Regions from separate parts of the Lactiplantibacillus sp. ME-2 genome, predicted to be linked through region 1. Evidence: predicted binding sites of a transcription regulator. Region 1 holds the regulator's gene; each other region holds the start of a gene.
The links. The regulator LexA, encoded in region 1, represses DNA repair genes until DNA is damaged. The targets are predictions, from matches to a motif close to CNAACANNTGTTNG.
Positions count from the first base shown of each region.

Region 1 (6,946 bases):
TCGACGATAGCGTCCATTGAATAATTGAACAGCTGCCAAATTGACCAGTGTGTTTCGCCAGCGGAGCGGGGCTGATTCTCAAACTTCAAATAAGTCGTTCGGAAACCGACCCAGTTGAAGATGCCTTTTGAAAATCGGTTATATTCGGGCAATTCCAAGATGGCATCAACCATCTGACGTGTCATTAACCGGTAATCACGGGCGTTTGGAATAATTTGTACTTTTGAAATTTTGTTGACAACTGAGTAAAACGAGCGTGATAAGAATGACCGAATCATTGGTTCACCGACACGATTTTCCCGCATTGTTCCGATACAGTCATAGTCACCGGTTTGAAGCATCGCCAGCATTTTAGGCAATAAAGTTGGTGGATCTTGTAGATCAACGTCCATGACGGCGACGTAATCGCCGATAGTGTGTTCTAAGCCGGCTAATAAACCAGCTTCCTTACCGAAATTTCGCGAAAAGGAGACATAGTGAACAGTGTCAGGATGGGCGGCGTTTAAAGTTCGTAGTACGTTCAAAGTGTCGTCAGATGAGCCATCATTAACGAAAACATATTCAGTAGTGATATCCTTGAACGACTCTGGATTATCTGCCAGGACTTTTTCAACGGTGTTATAAAAGATTTCAATCGTTGGTTCCTCGTTATAGCATGGAACAACAAGACTCATGGTTTTCATGATAATTGTATCCGACCTTTTTATAATTTTTAGATTGATCTATTAATCAGGGCTCCTACTGATTAATAAAGAAAGGAATTTTAAACCAGTATGAATATCATAGCTTGAATTAAGGTATAAAGCAATCAAATATCAAACCACAAAAATTGTAATGATGTCATGATAGCTTGTCAATTACACCACCAATCAAGTACGTCGACAGCGATGCGTCATGTTATTTCAAATTTCACACCTGGCAGTGTTGAGTAGTTTGCAAAAAAAACAACTCCAACTGGGCACAGTAGCATGGCCCGTTGAAGCTGTTGGAAAAGTGATTATTGTGATTTATCTTTTTGAGATTGGGCGATGGGTGTCAAGGTGGACTTAGAAATATTCACAACCGTCAAATTTATATTTTGACAACCGAAATGCCCAATTAGCGGATATGAATCTATAGCCGTAAACAGCTAATTATTTGCGAGTGAAACCCAATTAGTGGCCTGAATGGTATCAATTCGATAGACAGCGATGGTGACGTCTTTTAAGGATCCATAAAGTGTCCCTACAATTGTTAATGGTGAAACGGAATCGCCCACGCGTACTTGCCAGGTACAGTTGTTGTGGAAGTTCGTCCGGTCGATACGCAGTTCAATATGTTGATTGCTCAGCGAATTGATAACGAGACGCGAGGGTGACAGGCTAATGATATCACCATCAATCGGGGCATTAATCACCGGACTGGTCGGTTGTATGGCTAATAGCCCGATTTGTTGGGGTGATGTGGCAGTGGGAATCGCCGTATAAGTACCAGCGACAGGTGCCTGAAGACTATTTCGTTTTTGATGACGTGAGAACCACATGTTTACCGCGCTCCTTACTTGGTGCTTGTCTTGATCGCCTTATTTAATAACAGCATAAATTATGGAACCCGTCCCAGGTCAAGCAATTGCGGGCAGTATTTTTGTCGTGAAATGCTATAATAGTTAAGAAATCTTAGGATGGTTAACGAACGGGGTGGTCAAGATGGACTTTGTAGAATTGACACCGATCGCATTGGGGCATACACCACTTGGCACACGCGGACTGAATCCCCATATTCATGATTGGCAACTCGATTGGCAAAAACTAAGTAGTTTGATTGCTGATAATCAAGACGTGATGATGCAGGTGGACGCCGGACTTGCTGAAGATTGGTTGAATACGCACGGCACCATTTGGGACAATGTACAAGGCTATCACCGCTACCCGAATGACAACCGGGCGTTTGATGACACCGTTTTTTGGGCGGCGTCTACTTGGGCGACACCGGCAATTGTTGTGACTTTTCATAATGAAATTAGTCGGGCTTTCAGCTGCTATCGGGTCGGAACTGACCCTGATTTTCATTACTTAGGGCCACGCGGACGTGCATATTAATCCCTTATTGTCATTAACAAATTGGAGGAAAAGACGTGAAAGTTGGAATCGACAAGTTGCATTTTGCAACTTCACATTTATACGTAGACATGGCGGAACTGGCAACAGCTCGCCAGGCAGAACCTGATAAGTATTTGATTGGTATTGGTCAGTCTAAAATGGCGGTGATTCCGCCGAGTCAGGATGTAGTGACGTTAGCTGCTAATGCTGCCGCACCGATGCTGACAGCGACTGACATTGCGGCTATTGATTTATTAGTCGTCGGTACCGAGTCGGGGATCGACAATTCCAAAGCGAGTGCGATTTACGTCGCTAAGTTGCTCGGTTTGAGTCAGCGGGTTCGAACAATTGAAATGAAAGAAGCCTGCTATGCGGCGACGGCTGGTGTCCAACTGGCCCAAGATCACGTGCGTGTTCATCCAGATAAAAAGGCGCTGGTCATTGGTAGTGACGTGGCACGCTACGGATTGAACACACCGGGCGAGCCAACTCAAGGTGGTGGGGCGGTTGCTATGTTAATTAGTGCGGATCCTAAAGTATTAGTACTGGGTACTGAGTCAAGTCTACTGAGCGAAGATGTGATGGACTTTTGGCGACCGTTGTATCATACAGAAGCCCTAGTTGACGGCAAATACTCGTCTAATATCTATATTGATTATTTTCAAGATGTGTTTAAGAATTACCTGCAAACGACTCAAACTAGTCCAGACGCACTGACGGCCTTGGTTTTTCATTTGCCATATACAAAGATGGGACTTAAAGCGCTTCGAAGCGTGTTACCATTAGTTGATGCCGAGAAACAAGCCCAGTGGTTGGCGCACTTCGAACATGCGCGTCAGCTAAATCGACAAGTTGGTAACTTGTATACTGGTTCACTCTATTTGAGCTTGTTATCGCAGTTACTGACTGATCCTCAGTTACAACCAGGGAATCGACTCGGATTATTCAGTTATGGCTCGGGTGCCGAGGGTGAATTTTATACCGGGGTTATTCAGCCGGATTATCAGACCGGTTTAGATCATGGCCTACCACAACGGTTGGCTCGTCGTCGCCGAGTTAGTGTGGCGGAGTATGAAGCCTTATTCAGTCATCAATTGCAATGGCGGGCCGATGATCAGTCGGTCAGCTATGCTGATGATCCCCATCGATTCGTATTGACCGGTCAAAAGAACGAACAACGTCAATATTTGGATCAACAAGTTTAAACAAAAAAAGTCACTTGTTACTAGCAAATTTGCTAGACAAGTGACTTTTCCTATTTGAAGTTATTGGTCATAATTTGACCATCTTGGACACTCAACAGCGTCTTGTCAGTGGTATCTGGTTGTAGCAACTGAATCGTGTAACCAGCGGCAAGATTCTTTTGGAGCGATTTTGACAACGATTTAAAATTCGAAGTAATCGTGGTGATTGCTTTTTGGTTTTGAGATGGATATGATTTAATCGTCTTCAAAGATTTAACGTACTTTTTATTGGTTGGCGTAATCGTATATGTTTTCGTTGACTTGGTGAATGCAACGGTACCAATCGATTGATAGTTAGATTGTAATTGTTTAAGGATATTTTCTTCATTCAACTTAATCGTTGCGGCCGCGCGTTTGGTGCTGGCTTCGTTAAAAACGACTTGTGAGGAACTCAAGCTCGTTGATTTGGACTTGCTGGTACTAGCGCTAGTACTCGTGCTAGATGATGCTTTGCGCGCCGATTGCTGTGACTGGTTGTATGGCCAGTAAGGCAATTTAACGACCGCGTAGATGGTGACCAGGGCGCTGAGGACCGTAATTAGTGTTAGAAATTTCCAACCACCACCGGTTTGACGTGCGTAAATCACGGAAAATAATGCTAATAGAAAAACAATCAAGCCCATAATGGCTAGGAACAACATGTAACCAACTCCCAATGTTTAAAATAGTATAATCATTATACCATTGAACTATTGGCTGTTCGTCACAGATTTGAAATATTTTGAAAAGAGATCCGACTAATAACCAATTTGGCGCCAGCACTTTTTCTGTCGATACATCGGGAGAATCAGGCGCCGCTGATTCAATAGCAATGGTGCTACCACCAAATCACAGTAACGCCACAGTGGGATAGTGTTGATGCCTGGTGCAAGGTTCTTGCAGCGTATCTCTCAGCGCACGGTTGTTTACAACAAGCGGGTGGTATATTTACGAGCTACCAATAAATAGGTGCGACGAGTAGGTATCGCGCTTCGATTAGGCTTGAAAGAGGACGGATTGCCAATTTACAAACGGCGATACTAACGAATCGGGGTGATGATGACTTTTTTATTCAGAAGGCAATCGGTTGGGCACTACGGGATTATGGCAAGGTGAATCCGGAATGGGGGCGTGCTTTTGTCGCAAATAACGTGCTCTCGTCCCTGGCACGGCGGGAAGGGTGTAAATATTTGTGAGTGGAATCTGTAGGCATGCCATCAACCTGCTCTAAAAACTGGCGAATAAAAAAGATGACAAATTGAATTGTCATCTTGTGGGTGATAGTTTACTGAAACAGCATGTCGCGATATAAACCGACAACTTTGCCTAATACAGAGACGTTGTTCAAGATAATTGGCGCCATCGTGTCGTTCTCAGGTTGTAGTCGGTAGTGATCGGCCTCTTTGAAGAATCGCTTGCAAGTCGCTTCATTTTCATCGGTCATGGCAATGATGATATCACCATTGTCAGCGGAACTTTGACGCCGAACAATGACTTGATCACCATTCATGATACCGATATTGATCATACTTTCGCCACGGATGGTGAGCATGAAAAGGTCGCCACCGAATGATTCAAGTTCCTTAGGAATTGGAAAATAATCCGTCGCTTCCTGTACGGCAAGAATTGGTTGGCCGGCGGTTACCGTTCCAAGTACCGGAATTTGATGTGGCGTAGTTTCGACGCCCAGTGCTTCGAAACCGGCTGGCGTTACCTCAATGGCACGTGGCTTAGTTGGGTCTTTTTGGATGTAACCTTTTTTTTCTAGCCGTGAAATGTGGCCGTGAACGGTCGAAGTCGAAGATAAGTCAACGGCTTCACCAATCTCACGAACGGTTGGCGGGTATCCTTTTTCATTGACACGTTCATAAATAAAGCGAAGAACGGCCATTTGTTTGCTTTCCGATGTTTTACTCATCTTGGCACCTCATTTTTTATTTTCATTATTGGTTAAACCAATTGTAGCATAGCGTTTCATAGCTTTCAAACAAATGTTCGGTTGACAAACACTATTAATTGATTTAGGGTCTAATTTCGTGTATATTTCAAGAGTGAAAGGGGCTGCTGATTTGATTTCAAAAGAATTGCTTGCTCGGATCAATGAGTTAGCTCATAAGGCGAAAGCCGAGGGGCTCACCGAGCTAGAAGAAGCCGAACGTCAAGAGTTGCGGCAAAAATACTTGAAGGAATTTCGCGCCGGTTTTCGGCAACAAGTTGAAATGCTTCAGGTTTATGATAAAGATGGTAAAGAGGTTACGCCAGAAAAGGTCCGTCAAGTGCAACGCGATCGCGGTCTTCGAGATGATTAACCGATTTCAGGAAAATTTGTCAACTGACAAATTTTCCTTTTCTTTTATTATTAATTTGTGTAGACTAGTTTAATGAAGACTGTAATAAGGGAGGGGAATGACTGTGTCTACAGGAATTTGGATTTTAATCGTCGTTATCGGCGTATTGGTTGGGTTAACTGGTGGTTTCTTCGGTGCCCGGCACTATATGCAAAATTACTTGAAGCAAAATCCACCAATTAGTGAAGAAATGCTTCGTAGTATGATGATGCAAATGGGTCAACGCCCGTCCGAAAAGAAGTTACATCAGATGTTGAATTCGATGAAAGCTGCATCTAAAAACGATAACAAGTAGTAAAAAAGTGTCGGCTCGCTTTAAATTGCGATCACCGACACTTTTTTATTATCGAACTTAATGTTTCTGACGGGTTGTAGCAGGATCAACGTATTTGAACGTTGGGTCGATTTGACGATCCAAGTCGTCAAAAGCGTGCAACATTTTAGTTTCAATTTGTTTTTGACCAGCATCATCTAGTTTCAGCTTACGATCAATATCAATCGGTTTACCAAAACGGACGGTGACCCGCTGACGACTAAAAAGTTGTTTGAAGGTCAATGGACCTTGGTAAACGGTTGGGACTAGTGGAACACCGGCCATTTTTGCGATGACGGTTGCGCCGCCTTTAAGTTCTTGTGAGTGGCGCGTTCCCGATGGAAACATGATTAATGAAAGCTTACCGCTGCGCAAAAATTTGACGGGAGTCTTGATTGCTGAAGGTCCTGGATGTTGCCGATTGACAGGAAAAGCGTTCGCATGGACGAGAATGAACCGCAAGACGGGATTCTTAAATAGTTCTTCCTTGGCCATAAAGCTAAATTTCATTGGGCTGCCGGCCAACGCATAGTACAACGGATCAAACCACGTCCGGTGCGGTCCAACTAAGATGTAGGCGCCCTCAGGCAAGTTTTCCCGTCCTTGATAGTGCGGCCGACCGTTAATAATGGTGATGATTAGTCGGACTAGTCCGCGCATAAAAGAATAAAACATCACGATCTTCCTTTCGTTTACTAACTGCTCACAGTATGACGAAATTTGGCAAATTCTGCAAGTTAATTGTATGATAACTGTGCGATGATTTTAATGGAGAGGTGGCCGAATATGGCAGACGTCACGTTACACGCCGATGAGCGTATTGATCAATTATATAGTCAAGATATCCAAATAATTCAAAGTTCTCAAGTCTTTGCGTTCTCACTGGATGCTGTTCTGTTGGGTGACTTTGCCCAGGTTGCGAAGGGCGTTAAGAGCCAGATCGTGGATCTCTGTGCTGGCAATGGCGCAGTAGGTCTATTCGCC
Region 1 covers NZ_JAKZEQ010000004.1:108,194-115,139, reverse strand. The annotation lists gene MMY95_RS02645 (glycosyltransferase family 2 protein) at 1-683, opposite strand, end outside; gene MMY95_RS02640 (hypothetical protein) at 1,130-1,522, opposite strand; gene MMY95_RS02635 (hypothetical protein) at 1,686-2,078, shown strand; gene MMY95_RS02630 (hydroxymethylglutaryl-CoA synthase) at 2,114-3,283, shown strand; gene MMY95_RS02625 (hypothetical protein) at 3,334-3,963, opposite strand; gene MMY95_RS02620 (DNA alkylation repair protein) at 4,267-4,497, shown strand; gene lexA (transcriptional repressor LexA) at 4,587-5,219, opposite strand; gene MMY95_RS02610 (DUF896 domain-containing protein) at 5,371-5,610, shown strand; gene MMY95_RS02605 (YneF family protein) at 5,708-5,944, shown strand; gene MMY95_RS02600 (1-acyl-sn-glycerol-3-phosphate acyltransferase) at 6,002-6,637, opposite strand; gene MMY95_RS02595 (tRNA1(Val) (adenine(37)-N6)-methyltransferase) at 6,749-6,946, shown strand, end outside.

Region 2 (6,946 bases), on a different contig from region 1:
AGTTACCGTAGCAGCTTGAGCGGTAGCACCAATGGCAAAGAGACTAGCAGTAGCGGCAGCAGTTGATAATAAAGCATTCTTAATCTTCATTTGTAATGTACACTCCTATTTTTTAGTCCGAATTTGGCTTGGCCCCGCGAATCTTCCAAGCACTCAATGGTACCTAGTATAACTGGCGATTGTGACAGGAAAATAGCAGGAGTTTTACGAATTACCCTAATTCTTGTAATAAACGGCGTGTTTTGTAATCTTTTGTAATATAACGCGCGGCGCAATTGTTTCTGAGCGGGTCAATCAAGGCTGTTTACAAATGAAGACGGTATCTGTTGGTTAACATAACCAAATGTTGTGATTAAAGTTCGAAGCGTGATATCACTGGGACTGGCAACCGCTGATGTCGTGACTAAGCTTAGTTAAGCCAATTTACGAGTTCTTTTAGTGGAAATGTAAGCGTTTGTTTGAATGTCAGCCAACTTACTTTTGGTAACTCGAAATTAGTCGGCCTTTAATTGGACCAGCCAGTTGTCGGTTTGTTTATTGTTAATGAGCGATTGGGGTGCCGCTTGTAGGTCTTTGTTAAGCTTCTGAACGGTGCCACTAAAGGGTGTTGACACCAGATGCGCCCCTTGATCGTCCGTAATCGTGACGAGCGGATCACCTGCCACGAGGTGCTGGCCCTTAGTTGGTAAATCGAGTTGATGAACGACACCCAGATTGTGTTGTCCTTGGTCACTTAACCCCAGTAGAAGCCGGTCATGTGATTTGGTCTTCAGCCAAACGTCGCCGTATAACATCGGAGCATGTTGCTCTTCGTAATCATGACGATAGAAATGGATCATTTGTTTCCAAGCAGATTCTTGTTTTGCCATCATTTCTCCTCAATTCAGTGCTAGTAGTCGGTGCATCAATTGAAAGTGGTGCATGATTGCTAATTTCTTAATTATTCCTAACCCTGGGAATTTATCACCCTCAGCGTAGGCCAATAGGGTGGCAAGCGCGGGGGTGCGATTGAGTCCCGTCAGGTGTGCGGGTGCCCAGTCGGTGAGCTTTGTTAATGCTTCAAAAAACTTTTGCTTTTGACCACGCATATTGGCATTGCTGTCCGAAACAAAATGATGGATGCGCAGGTCACCGTTAACCGTAACATAAATAAGATGTAATGCAATTGCGCGTGATGGCATACCGTGGTCAAAATAGGGTCGGCCCATGAGTGAGTAATCGCCAAAACCATCAAAGCCAACCGGTGTTTGGTGCCAGTTAGCGGGGGCAAAATAGGCGTCAGTTATTTCTTGATAGTCCGCAACGTGCGCTGGGGTTGCCACGGGATCAGTCAATAAGACCGCGTGTTGTGGTAATAGTTGGTGCAAACGCGCTTCATCAGGGATTAGGACATGACCAGCATGCTGTAAAGTGGTCGTATGCTGATAGGCCTTAAGCAACGGATAGTTAGGCGCGATGAGCAAGCTTGTTTGACCAGGAGTGGTTGTCAGAAAGTCGCGACTAAAATCAGCCGCAAGAATTGCGCCCGGCCGGTAAAATGGGTAGGGACGCAGATCCGGAAGTGGATGGAGCTTAACGGTATTAAGACCATAGACACTCACTTGGGGATTCGCAATAATGCTAAATGGTTGTTGGGCTTCAATAAAAGTCGTGACTATTTGTTGTAATTCTTTGGAGTCACGGACTGGTTCAATTACTGGGATGATGTGTGGGCCAAGTTGGTGTTGCTCGCACAATGTTCTTAAGGCTAACAAATCATACATCCGTCCACGTAGATAGGGGTAGTAAGTGCTCATAACTGGTCACGCAGATCTGGTGCCGTTAGCGCCTGATATTTTAGTTTGAGTGTCTGATATTCGGCATTGCGGGCATCTAATTCTGTTTGTAGCGCAGTCACCGCGTCATTCTGGGTGTCATCGATGAAGCGATCGTACAAGTTTTGTTCAGGATCATAAACGTCGTAGCCGGTGCGGGCCCGTTTGCGTAATTCTTTGAAGAGTTGATCATCAGAGTAGAGCTGTAGTCCTTTCTTCACACGCTTGGCTTTATCGACCTCACGAAAGAGCGATGTGATAAAGTGACTGATAAGGGGCGTTTGCTCGACTTGTAAGTCTTGGCGTTGGGCTTTCTTAGCGACAGTTAGGAAACCAGGCGTTCGCAACGGTTGGGGTGCGAGCTCTAGGGCCCGCTGATCAAAAGCACGGTAGATCAATACACCAATATGGTCTGGAATTTCCGATTGAACTTCTAGGTAAAGTTGTTGCGGCAAGACAAAGTAATTGTAATGACCGATAAATGAAAGTTTGGCCTTTGAATGAAAATCTGCTTTGGTGACTTTCAATTCGTAGCAACGCCATTCAATCTGACCATCGGGGAGTTGTTGATAGCTTAATGTATCAACGATCCCTTTATCAGCGGGTATCGCAACTTCTTCAACCACGTAGGCGCCCTGTTCTAGACAGTACTGATAGAGAGTACTTTCAAGTTGTTTAGTTAATTTAGTCTTCATTAATGAGTCACCTCCATTTGGTGCCAAAAGTTGGCAATCGTTGCTTCGAGCTGCGGGACTGATTGGATCGTCTGATAGTACTGCCAATGTGCTGGAAATAAATCTGTGTAGCGCCGACTAGCGAAGCGTTGGTCTAACAAGAGAACGATTCCGGTGTCCTTGGCACTGCGGATCAGGCGGCCAGCAGCCTGTAAGACGTTGTTCATGCCTGGCAGTTGGTAAGCGTAGGCGAATCCTAAGCCGTTTTGATGGTCGTAGTAGTCACGAATCAAGTTCGTTTCAGGGTTGATACCCGGCAGACCGACACTGACGATAGCGACTCCAATCAAACGGTCGCCACGTAAGTCAATGCCTTCGGAGAAGATACCACCCAGTACGCAGAAACCGAGTAAGGTTTGCGAGGGTGCTGACTGAAACTGGTTCAAAAAGGTCTGCCGGGCAGTTGCATCCATCGTCGAGGCTTGGGCGGTAGTTGCCACATCAGGGTAGGCGGCTTCAAAGGCAGTTTTGATCTGCAACAGATAGCCATACGACGGAAAGAACACGAGGTAGTTGCCACGTTTAGCCGTCAACATGGCGTGCAAGCTGGCAATAATCCGGGGCACGTTATGTTCGCGTTCGTGATACGTTGTCTGGACGTACTGGGTGACGAGAATGGCCTGATGTTTTGGTGGAAATGGTGATGGAAGCTGGTAGGCCAAACTGTTGGCTTCACCGCCAAGCACCCGCTGGTAGTAAGCCATCGGGGTCAGCGTCGCAGAAAATAGGACAGCACCACTGCCGAGCTCTAATGACCGATTAAGAAAGTCACTGGGATCTAGGCAGAGTTCCTTGATCGTTAAGTGATGACCGTCAAGGACGAAGCGCGTCTGGTAGCTGCCATCATATAGGTCGCCAATTTTAACAAAGGTCAGACAGGCGAAGAAATAGTCATGGACGGCGTCGAGCAGTGGCCCCGGCTTTTGTTGCGCCAACCAGTCAGTCACAAATTCATTAAATGTTCTGAGGGTGCGTAATAATTTGTCCGGGGGATCAGGTAGCACCTGTTCCGTTACTTGGTCATCAATCAAGGTTTTACTGATGCGCGTAAAACTACGCCGGACTTTCTTGAGTTCGCGTTGTAAGTCGTCACTCGGCTGACTTTTATCGGGCTTGGCTAATTTTAACAACGCACTGATTGGCTGGTCACTAACGGCCGCAGAGTACATATCACGGGAGCGACTAACAAGGTTGTGGACTTCATCGACAAGGAAAAAGTTGTCGTCATCACGTTCGCTAAAGAACCGTTGTAAATAGACTAATGGGTCAAAAAGATAGTTGTAGTCACAAATAATCACATCACAGAAGAGCGACGTGTCGAGTGAAAATTCAAACGGATCGACAGTATGCTTGCGAGCATACTGTTCAATCACGGAACGGGTAATCTGGTCTTCATGGGTCAACAGATCCTTGAGTGCTGGTTTAAGTCGGTCGTAGTAGCCAATCATATAAGGATTATCTTCCGGAAGTACATCTTGTTCCTCGGGAAACCGAATCTGATCCTTGGCAGTTAGCGTAATGCTTTTCAGTTTGAGTCCGTCATGACTCATTAGCGTGACCGCTTCTTCAGCAACGTGGCGCGTACTTTGCTTAGCGGTCAGATAAAAGAGGCGCTCAATCACGTCTTCGCCCATTGCTTTGATGGCCGGAAATAGCGTTGAGATCGTTTTCCCCGTCCCAGTTGGTGCTTCGACAAAGAGGCGTTTTTGCAACCGAATCGTCTTATAAACAGCGCCAGCCAATTCATGTTGGCCCGGCCGAAAAGCTGGAAACGGAAATGGCAAGTCTTCAATAGAAGCATTTCGTTGTCGTCGTAAATCGGCTCGTAATGTCAACCAGTATTCATATTCTGTAATTAAGTCGTGGAAGAATGCGTCTAGTTCAGCCCGGTGAAGGATTTGCTGGGTCTTCGTGATTTTTTCATTGATGACTTGAAAGTAGGTCAGTTGCAACGTGACCTGCTCAAGATCGGGATGTTCTTGCAGTAACAGGTAACCGTAGACTTTGATCTGCCCCCAGTAAAGTGTCAACGTGTTGGTACTTAAGTCCTCGAAGACTTGATCGGATGTTTTGATTTCTTCAATCAACGCCCCATCATCATTTAACTGAATCCCGTCTGCCCGACCCGCGATAATGTAATCAGTATCGTTCATCGTCACAATTTTTTTCAGGTAAACTTCGCTATCATAGTCTTCACCACGACTACTCTGGAGCTGACGATGAATCTTAGCACCGTTCAACGCAGTGTTCTGGCTATTCTTTACTTCATTTAAATCGCCTTGTCGCAAGACGAATTCTACCAATTGTCGAATTCCAATCTTAGTTGCCATCGGAGCATCCCTTCTGAATTTAGTCGCTTCCTATTATAAAACATCTGTTCGTGTTTGTCTGCTGTTGATTGATGATGCCGGGCGGGGCTCTGTGATGTGGCCTTAAATGATGGTTAAGCTGCGGCAGACCAATATTTAAGACGCGGGCTTCGGCGGCTTGAATCTGGGCTCGTCGTGTTCCAGCAATTGGCGAAAATGCCTGGGAGTCAATGTAGGACGAACTAGCCAGACGGGTGCATGCTATTCCGAATTTTTTCCAGCGAATTTTAGCTGGTCACTTTTGCCTTTGAAAAACTGATACGGGTTAACAATCTGGATTGAAAGCTAAATAAAAAAGCATCGCGATAAGGGCGCCGATGCCTGTTGCGATGTTTAGATTGACGATTTTGATTTAGAAGAAAATGAATCAGACTAGGAAGTTAATCGTACCAATGGCTGTGGTGTTGGCGAATACTCTTGCGGAGACTAAAACCGTAGCTGATGATGCCGGCTGTGATAATGGTCGCTAAAATCGCAAGCAACCATGAACCGGACGTGCTAAAGTAGGTGGCGTAACCAAGGCTGAGACTGACTAATGTGATGACGGGAATTAGAATTCTCACAGGGGCTGGATGTAAGAAGACGACACCGGCTAGCCACAGAGCCGCTGCTGTGACCATGGCGTCGACACTGATTGGTGAACCAAAGCTAATACCAAGAGTGATGATAGCAAGAATTGTTCCCACGGTCAGGAGGAGGACAGCAAAGCCGTTGCTGACGGACCAAGTAAACGTTTTTTTCATCATGATCGCCTCGCTTTCTATTAACTATATTATAGGCTAATTTCGCCTTATGAAAGAAATAATATGCCGACAATTAAGTTTGCAATGTTATGAAAATTGAAAGTTTGTGAACAAATCCTTGAAAGCGTATCCACTATTAGTTAAACTGGCATTAGGCACACTTGATGATGGATGGAGGAAAAATAGTCATGGCAAAAATTTTAGCAATTAACGCCGGCAGTTCAACTTTAAAATGGAAGCTTTTCAGTGTTCCCGAAGAAACGGTAATCGCATCGGGAATGGTTGATCGGCTGGGATTGCCAGATTCCGTTTTCACAATTAAGAAGGCGGATGGTAGTAAATATTCTGAAACTAAGGACCAAATTGATGCAAAAGAAGCCGCTGCAATGGTCTTAACACGGCTGAAGAGCGATAATATTGTGACTCATCTTAGTGAAATCACTGGGGTTGGTCATCGGGTTGTTGCGGGTGGCGAAGATTTCAAAGACTCTGTCGTTATTACCTCGCAAACCTTGAAAAAAATCAAAGATTTATCTGAGTATGCGCCGCTACATAATCCAACGCAGGCTTATTATATTGAAGTATTCCGTGATTTATTACCAAAAGCGACTCAAGTAGCCGTGTTTGACACTTCGCTGTATGCGGATATGCCTAAAGTTAATTACCTATATAGTATTCCTTACGATTATTATGAGAAATTTGGCGCGCGGAAGTATGGGGCACATGGCACAAGTCATCGTTACGTTGCTAATCGGACGGCCCAACTATTGGGGAAACCATTGGATTCGCTTAAATTAGTGACATTACATTTAGGGTCGGGTGCTTCGATCACGGCTTTTGATCATGGTAAAGCCGTCGACACTTCAATGGGCTTTACGCCGCTAGCTGGGATTACCATGAGTACCCGTTCCGGTGATATTGATGCTTCAATTATTCCATTCTTGATGCGCCATTTAGGGATCTCTGATGTGGAAGACTTTGTTGACATTCTGAATCATAAGTCAGGGTTACTTGGTATTTCAGGTTTGTCACCTGATATGCGTGATCTTGATAAGACGCAAGATACCCGTGAACGGTCAAAATTAGCAATTGATATTTTTGTTAACCGGGTTGTGAAGTATGTCGGCAGCTATATTGCTGAAATGAACGGGATTGATGCCCTTGTCTTCACGGCTGGTGTGGGTGAAAACTCATGGATGATCCGCGAACGTGTCACTAAAGCCTTAGGATACTTTGGCGTGACAGTGGATGATGAAAAGAATCATATGCACGGTAAGGAACAAATT
Region 2 covers NZ_JAKZEQ010000009.1:66,319-73,264, reverse strand. The annotation lists gene MMY95_RS05125 (LysM domain-containing protein) at 1-90, opposite strand, end outside; gene MMY95_RS05120 (glycine cleavage system protein H) at 495-869, opposite strand; gene MMY95_RS05115 (sce7725 family protein) at 879-1,796, opposite strand; gene MMY95_RS05110 (hypothetical protein) at 1,793-2,509, opposite strand; gene MMY95_RS05105 (ATP-dependent DNA helicase) at 2,509-4,878, opposite strand; gene MMY95_RS05100 (hypothetical protein) at 5,298-5,660, opposite strand; gene MMY95_RS05095 (acetate kinase) at 5,849-6,946, shown strand, end outside.
Region 2: MMY95_RS05105 (ATP-dependent DNA helicase) is a predicted target of LexA. The motif match lies at 4,916-4,929, and genes of this name have one in related genera.

Region 3 (6,946 bases), on a different contig from region 1:
GGCATATTAAGCTGTCCCGAAAGCAATGCTTTAAGGAAAATTACTTGAATTTTCAACAGGTCGCTGACAAAGCGTATCGTTCTTTGCTATTATATTTGCTTATTGAACCGATCAGCAACCCTGGCATAGTAGTCGCATAAAACTGAAAACATTTGACAAAAGAACGACTCATAAGCGCTAATTTATCCCATATCTATCCCAAAAGATAGTACCTATTAATAAAAATGGTACTTACATTATGCCTTAGTATCATCTATAGTAGCAGATACTTTAAAGCTAATGAATGGAGCGATAGTAATATGAAAAAAATTATTGTTAATGAATATGGTTCAGTTGATGTTCTGCAAGAAGTTGTCGCACTGAAGCCGGTTCCAGGAGAAAAAGATGTGTTGATTAAAGTTGCCGCAATAGGAGTCAATGATCCAGATATCGTGATGCGCAAGTACGGCCCGTTTCCAACGATGCCGGCGGAGTTTCGGCCGACGTTGCCGCACATGCTAGGTGGCGATTTTTCTGGAATTGTTGAGCAAGTTGGTGCTGAAGTCACCAAGTTTCAGGTCGGTGATCATGTGATGGGCTATACTAAACGGGGGACGTATGCGCAATACATCGTGCTTGATCAAGACGATTCGCTATCGCAAGTCCCTGACCAGCTAGACTTGATTCCACTTGGGGGACTTTACTTAACGGCATTAACAGCTTGGAGCGCCATTATGAAGAATGGGCACTTGCAAGCCGGGCAAAAAGTGTTAATTCATGGTGGCGCTGGTGGTGTTGGTAGTATGGCAATCCAGATTGCTAAGGCCGCGGGCACAACTGTAATTACTACGGCTCGTTCGTAGCATAAAGCTTATCTAAAAGGTATAGGTGCGGATCAAATCATTGATTATCAAACTGAAGATTTTACAGAATTAGTTCACGACGTTGATCTTGTGGTGAATTTGACGGGCGCACAAACCTTAGCCGCTAGTTACCAGGTGGTGAAACGGGGTGGCCGCTTGGTCTCGGTTAACGGGGTGCCAGATAAGAAACAAGCAGCAGCGCTTGGAATTACGGCAGTCTATGCACTTGGCGATCTTTCAGAGGATGCTCGCAAGGCTATTCTTGACTTGTATCAGCAAGGTCAATTAACGGTCACTGTTTCGAAGGCCTACCCATTTACGCTCGCCGCGGTCAAACAGGCCCATCTTGATTTTGAACAGGGTGGTAATCAAGGTAAACGGGTAATTGTCTTTGACCAGGAAACGACCAATGTTTAGCTGGTTTTATCGTGAGCGGACGCGCTTACCCGAGCAGTTACCCAGATAAGACACTAGAAGTGGGCAATGACACGAATCAGCGTGCAGCCGCGCACTAATCTGTTCTAAACTAGTATTAGTAAAGAAATAAAATAGCTATCTAGACAAATACGGTATCATGAACGACGGTGGCCGGACAATCTTTAGTATAATAGTGGTTATCAGTTAACGTCGTACGATTGATTAATTATGAACAGGGATAGTAAATATTATGAATGAATCGGTATCGGATGAAAACTTTTTGGATTGTCCATTTGCCAGTGTTCAAAAAGTCGTTCGCGGAAAATGGAGCATGGTTATTCTGTATTTCCTTAGTCAGCGGGTCTTGCGTTTTGGTGAACTCAATCGCAAGGTTTATCCACCGGTGTCACCAAAGGTTGAATATTCACTCACCCCATTAGGAGAGAAGTTCTTGCCTGTTTTGAATGCTTTGGAGAACTTGGCGGTAGACTATCAGGATTACCAAGCTTAATTAAGTGAAATCGGTTAAGAACGAGCATGCTCCGGTTTATTCACGGCACTAATTGTCGTCATAAAAATTAAAAAACGAGATCCAGCGACGTCTTCATACGTGCTTGGATCTCGTTTTTAGGTAGAACTAAGTGACTATCGAGCCCAGAGTTGGGTCGAATGGCGATGTCACTTGGCCTTGAACCGCATAACTAAAATGATAATATTGCTTTTAAATTCTGAAAGCTAATGAACAACTCTTCTTTGAAACTTTTATTGGGAATATTGTTTTATTTAATACGCATGATTTATCTATCCAAGAAGGTGTCTGCATTATGCGGCAGAATTTGGCGCGAGTGTTGACGTTGTTTTAACTGACAAGATTAGTTTTTGGAAAAACTTAGCCGAACGGATTACCATATTTTTGACAGTATTGGTAAAATCCTAAGCGGTATAGATCGATAGTTCGGGTTAGTTCTTCACTAGATTGAAAATGAATTAGTTGTAAAACGGCGGCAGTAAATGCCAGTGCCGCTGTGCCGTTAGCTGTGACTAGATTCTTGTCGCTAATGACTTGCTGTTCATGAAAGTCGGCTGAGTTTTGATAGTTAGGATAATTGTGCCACATCGCCAGTGAATTGCCGGTATGCTGATAACCAGTTAAAAAACCGTTTTGGGCTAAGTAATCTACCGCACCACAGATTGCGCCAACTGGTTTTGAGGCATTGAGGTGTTGCTGAACTAGTGAATATAATAATGAATTATTGATATTCCAAGAGTTACCACCAATTAGGATTAATAAGTCAATAGTTGGTAAACAATCCAGTTGATAGTCAACTTTAGTGGTGAAGCCACCAATTGACGTAACCAATGGTGTTGTTGAAGTCGTTTTAACTTGCCAGTCAGTGCTTTGATTTAATTGACTAGCTAGATAAGAAGCTTCCCAATCTGCGTATTGATCTAGCATTAGAAATAATGCAGTTTTCATGTTGACCTCCAGAGGAAAATATATTTTCAGAACCGAATATGTTATCCTTAATTATAGGAACGTACGTTCTAAAAAGCAAGTGCATGATTAAATGTTGGAGGGCAGTAAATGAGCAAACAATCCGTAATTCTTGAGTTAATTAGAACACATATTTGCTATACACCACGGGTCTTTCAACGTATTAATAAGAAATTAGCCGTTAATTTAAGCGAAGTTGAAATTAAAGATTTAGTCAATCATATTCTGATACAACCAGATGAAATCAAAAGGTGTGGGAAAAATTATTATATCCGAAGTCGTAAAGCGCGGGTAGAACTAACAGTCAATGCTGGTAATTATCGCTTAATTACAGCCAGTAAATACACAGAAGTCGACGGCTTTTAATCAATAAAACAGCTAAAAGTAATAAAAATATTAGTGAATCCGTGTGGTGGTTGAGTATTTTGGCAATGGAAAATGGGTTTTACTTGGATGATGCAGTGAAGTGCTTCTTACGAAATAAAGCGAAATACTTAAAAAGTTAATTAATGTTAGTTGAGAATAATTACAGGAGTGTAGCACACTTTAAAAGCAATAAATCCCCCCATCAGGCTAGTATGAAAATCTAGCTTATGGGGGAATTTATTGTGTGTATATATTTGGACGTGATTTAATTACGAGCCGTCACCGATTTGACGGATTAAACAGCTTATAAACCAGTATTAATTGATAACTAGTTTAAATTAAGCGTTGTGTCAAATGTCTTATAAGCGTTATCGTCGTCATAATCGTCAGTATCATAACTAGCATCCCATTTTAGGCGAATACTAGTGATGTCTTTAACGCTGGATAATTTTGATAAAATAAAGTATACGTTACCGTCAGAATCGGTACCACTGTTTAAATCACCGTCAAAATCATCGCTATCCATGTCGGCTTCGACTTGTTGACCGTCGTTCGTGCTGAGTTTGGCCTGGGTCGGATAGGCTAAAATATCTTGCCCGGCATGGATACTCATGTGAACTTTTACGACGCCGTTAAAATCTTTCTTGTCATTACCGCTACCGCTAGTATAAGTGCCGTCCGTTTTGTAGACCGTGACTTTATCGATTTTAAATGTGGATTTCGCCCAGCTACTGTCGGTAAATGAGGTACTGTAAGCTTTTTGATTGGCGATATCGATGTCGTCGTCGCCAATAGTGATACTGTCAGAATCTGAGTCAGAGTCCGTGCTATCACTAGATTCTTCACTGTCGCTATCGCTGTAACTGTCGTCAGAGTTAGTTGTAGCTGACTTGGAAGTTGTCGTCAGAGCGGCGTCCATGGCAGTATCACGGGCCGTTATGTTAATGAGAGCGGCGTATCCCAATGTCAATAAGACTAGCAGGCACCAAGTCCACCATTTGTGTGTCCAAGGTTTTGGTTGGCTAGCTAAACGGTCGAAACGTTTTCCAGCTGGTTCAGAGCGTTGGCATAGGAAAACAATGATTAAAATGGGGCCGACAAGTGGAAGCAGATAGAACCATAAATAATGCGCTGACCGATTAGAGTCGTGGAGTCGCCGCGCACTGGCTGTGAATTGCATCACTGAAGTCCAAACCATGAGCGCTGAAAAAATCAATAACAGCACGGTTTGTAAAACATTAACGTGTAATGGGCTGAGGATAAAAGCTGGATAACTGTATGCTCTGATACCAAGTACGATGGTTAAAACTAGGGAAATTAGGACCAAATCTAAGTAAAGCCACCAATATTGAGGCCGCGTAATCCGTTGTGACCAAGTAAAGGTTTGACGCATTCCTAGCTTTAGTGCGGTCCACATATTGACATGTTCTGGTTGATTAGGTGTGTTGTGCTGCTCGGAAGTAATGGTGTTCTGATCTTCAGTGGAAGCGACTTTGTCCTGAGTTGCGCCACAAAAAGGGCAAAAGGTCGCGTTAGTAGGAATCGCTTTTCCACAGTTAATACAATACTTTGTTTCTGACATCGATGTTCCTCCTGGAGTACTTATACTAGGCGAAATGTTATGAATATAAGTAGAATTTTATTATATGGCCAAGTGAATGATTATGGCAGCCGAAAACAAGCATATCATAACTAGTTAAAAATATTAACAAAATATTAATACTAAATTCATATTTTGTTCAACAATAGACTTAAATAGTTATTTATTTGCTTTGTTGAAAGTGGCAATTCTAAGCTTAAGTAAAAAGCCGTGAGCTAGAATTGATCCTCGGATTTTGAAATACTAGATATTGGTCATGAAAGGAAGAAACCATTAACGGTAATCGTCATTATGCAAATTAATTAGGTGCAGTAATTTGTCGACATAGTAATCGATGATTAAGTTATAGACTAAACACGATAAAACCCCAGCAAGCTTTTAACTTGCTGGGGTTTAACAATTAATTGATTCTATTCAGTGCTGCTTGGGGAATGTCTTTTCGATCAACTTTTTCCCAGTTAATCACTTGTTGGCGTTTGTCATTATAACCGACTTTGAGATAAGCGTGCATCTTGAGTGAGCGTGGTAGGACGCTATCAAAAGTGAGCTCTTTCTTAACACCATTGTCGCTGTATCCAGGTTGTGAGTAATGGTAGTAGACATAGGGCTTGCCGGAATCATCTTTCCCGGTTTTACGTTCACCTTTAGTCGTGATTTGAGTATAGTATGTTTTTGTTCCGTAATTTGAGTGGTACCAGTTGAAACCGAGACCAACTGGTACTAATACGATAATAGTGATGATTAGTCCCAAAATTCCCGCTTTTTTCATTAATAATCCCTCCAAATGATTAATTGAAATCTGATATTAATCATAAGAGATATAAGAAACGGTGGATAGCAGTTTATGCAATGCTAAACGAAAAACAAGTAATTAAATATAATATTAATAATTTAATGGGATTCAAAGTCTGATTCTTGCATTTCATGATAAGTTGTCATCTTCTGATGAAGAAAATCCAAGTTAGCTTGTGTTGCTACCATTAGGTCATTAAGTTGTGTTTCTTGTTTTTGCAGTAATATCAAACGTTCAGGGATTGTTTGATTACCGATATAGCGCAATTGCGCGTAGCGTTGCATGTTTCGAATCGACATGCCCGTTTGTTTTAAACGCTTCAAAAAATTAACCCAGTCGATATCTTTAGCCTGGTATTGACGATGATTACCGGCAGTTCGCGTGGGACGAAGCAGGCCGACTTCTTCATAATAGCGTAACGTATCGATTGTTAGGTCAGTTTGTCGTGAAAATTCACCAATTTGCATTAATTTGAAAACCTCCTGAAATAAAGCTTGATGTCGGGTACACCCGAGGTTGTAACCTAGAATCAATCAAATGAAGGAGCTGATTAAAATGGAAAATAAGCAACGGTTAATTAATGGAAAAGCCATGTTACAACGGGTGGATGCTGAAGCAGCTGATCATGTAATGGCTAGTTTGGATAGGGTGGCACCGGATGTGGCTAAGCTAATTCTTGAATTTGCATTTAATGATATTTATACACGTCCTGGTTTATCGTTGCAACAACGCGAACTTGTTACTATTACTAGTTTATTAACGCAAGGTGATACAGCAGACCAGTTACGTGTTCATCTCAACGGATGCCTCAACGTTGGGCTTAGTCGTACTGAAATTGTGGAAACTTGCATTCATTGTATTCCTTACGTTGGTTTTCCGAAGGTATTGAATGCGTTGACGGTGGTTAAAGAGGTTTTTGCGAAAAAAGAAGACTTAAGTTAGTCTCTGTTTAATAAGCCGAGATTGAAATTGAACTGTAGGTCTCTTCAGTATATTTATTAATAGAAAGCGCTTCCTGAATGTCGGATAGAGCGTATAATAGTGTTATCGAGAGAACTGAATATAAATTTAGTGAAGACTGCTTTAAATTAACAGTTGAATTATCTTATGATCGGTAAGCAAGATGTTATTTAATCGAATGAGGTGAGGATATGAGTAATATCATTCAAACAGTTTTTGGGATACTACTAATCGCACTTGGCTGGTTTCAGATTAGAGCATCGCGGCGATATTTCCGACAGCTAAAGTTGCATGGGAACGCTGAAATGTCGGTTTTTGCGCCTTTAGCATTATGGAGTGCATTGGTATTTGGTGCCTTTTTAATTGTAGGTGGGATTGTACTTACACTGGGAATATATCACTGATTCTAATAAGTGGAGGTACGTAATCCGATTTCTAAGAGTAATAGAATGAGTTGAAAGATCCGGTTAATT
Region 3 covers NZ_JAKZEQ010000047.1:6,450-13,395, forward strand. The annotation lists gene MMY95_RS13660 (NADP-dependent oxidoreductase) at 300-842, shown strand; gene MMY95_RS13665 (zinc-binding dehydrogenase) at 864-1,259, shown strand; gene MMY95_RS13670 (helix-turn-helix domain-containing protein) at 1,510-1,770, shown strand; gene MMY95_RS13675 (type 1 glutamine amidotransferase family protein) at 2,149-2,736, opposite strand; gene MMY95_RS13680 (DUF3781 domain-containing protein) at 2,845-3,120, shown strand; gene MMY95_RS13685 (DUF805 domain-containing protein) at 3,449-4,702, opposite strand; gene MMY95_RS13690 (YxeA family protein) at 5,121-5,489, opposite strand; gene MMY95_RS13695 (MerR family transcriptional regulator) at 5,612-5,980, opposite strand; gene MMY95_RS13700 (carboxymuconolactone decarboxylase family protein) at 6,069-6,455, shown strand.
Region 3: MMY95_RS13675 (type 1 glutamine amidotransferase family protein) is a predicted target of LexA. The motif match lies at 2,793-2,806, and genes of this name have one in related genera.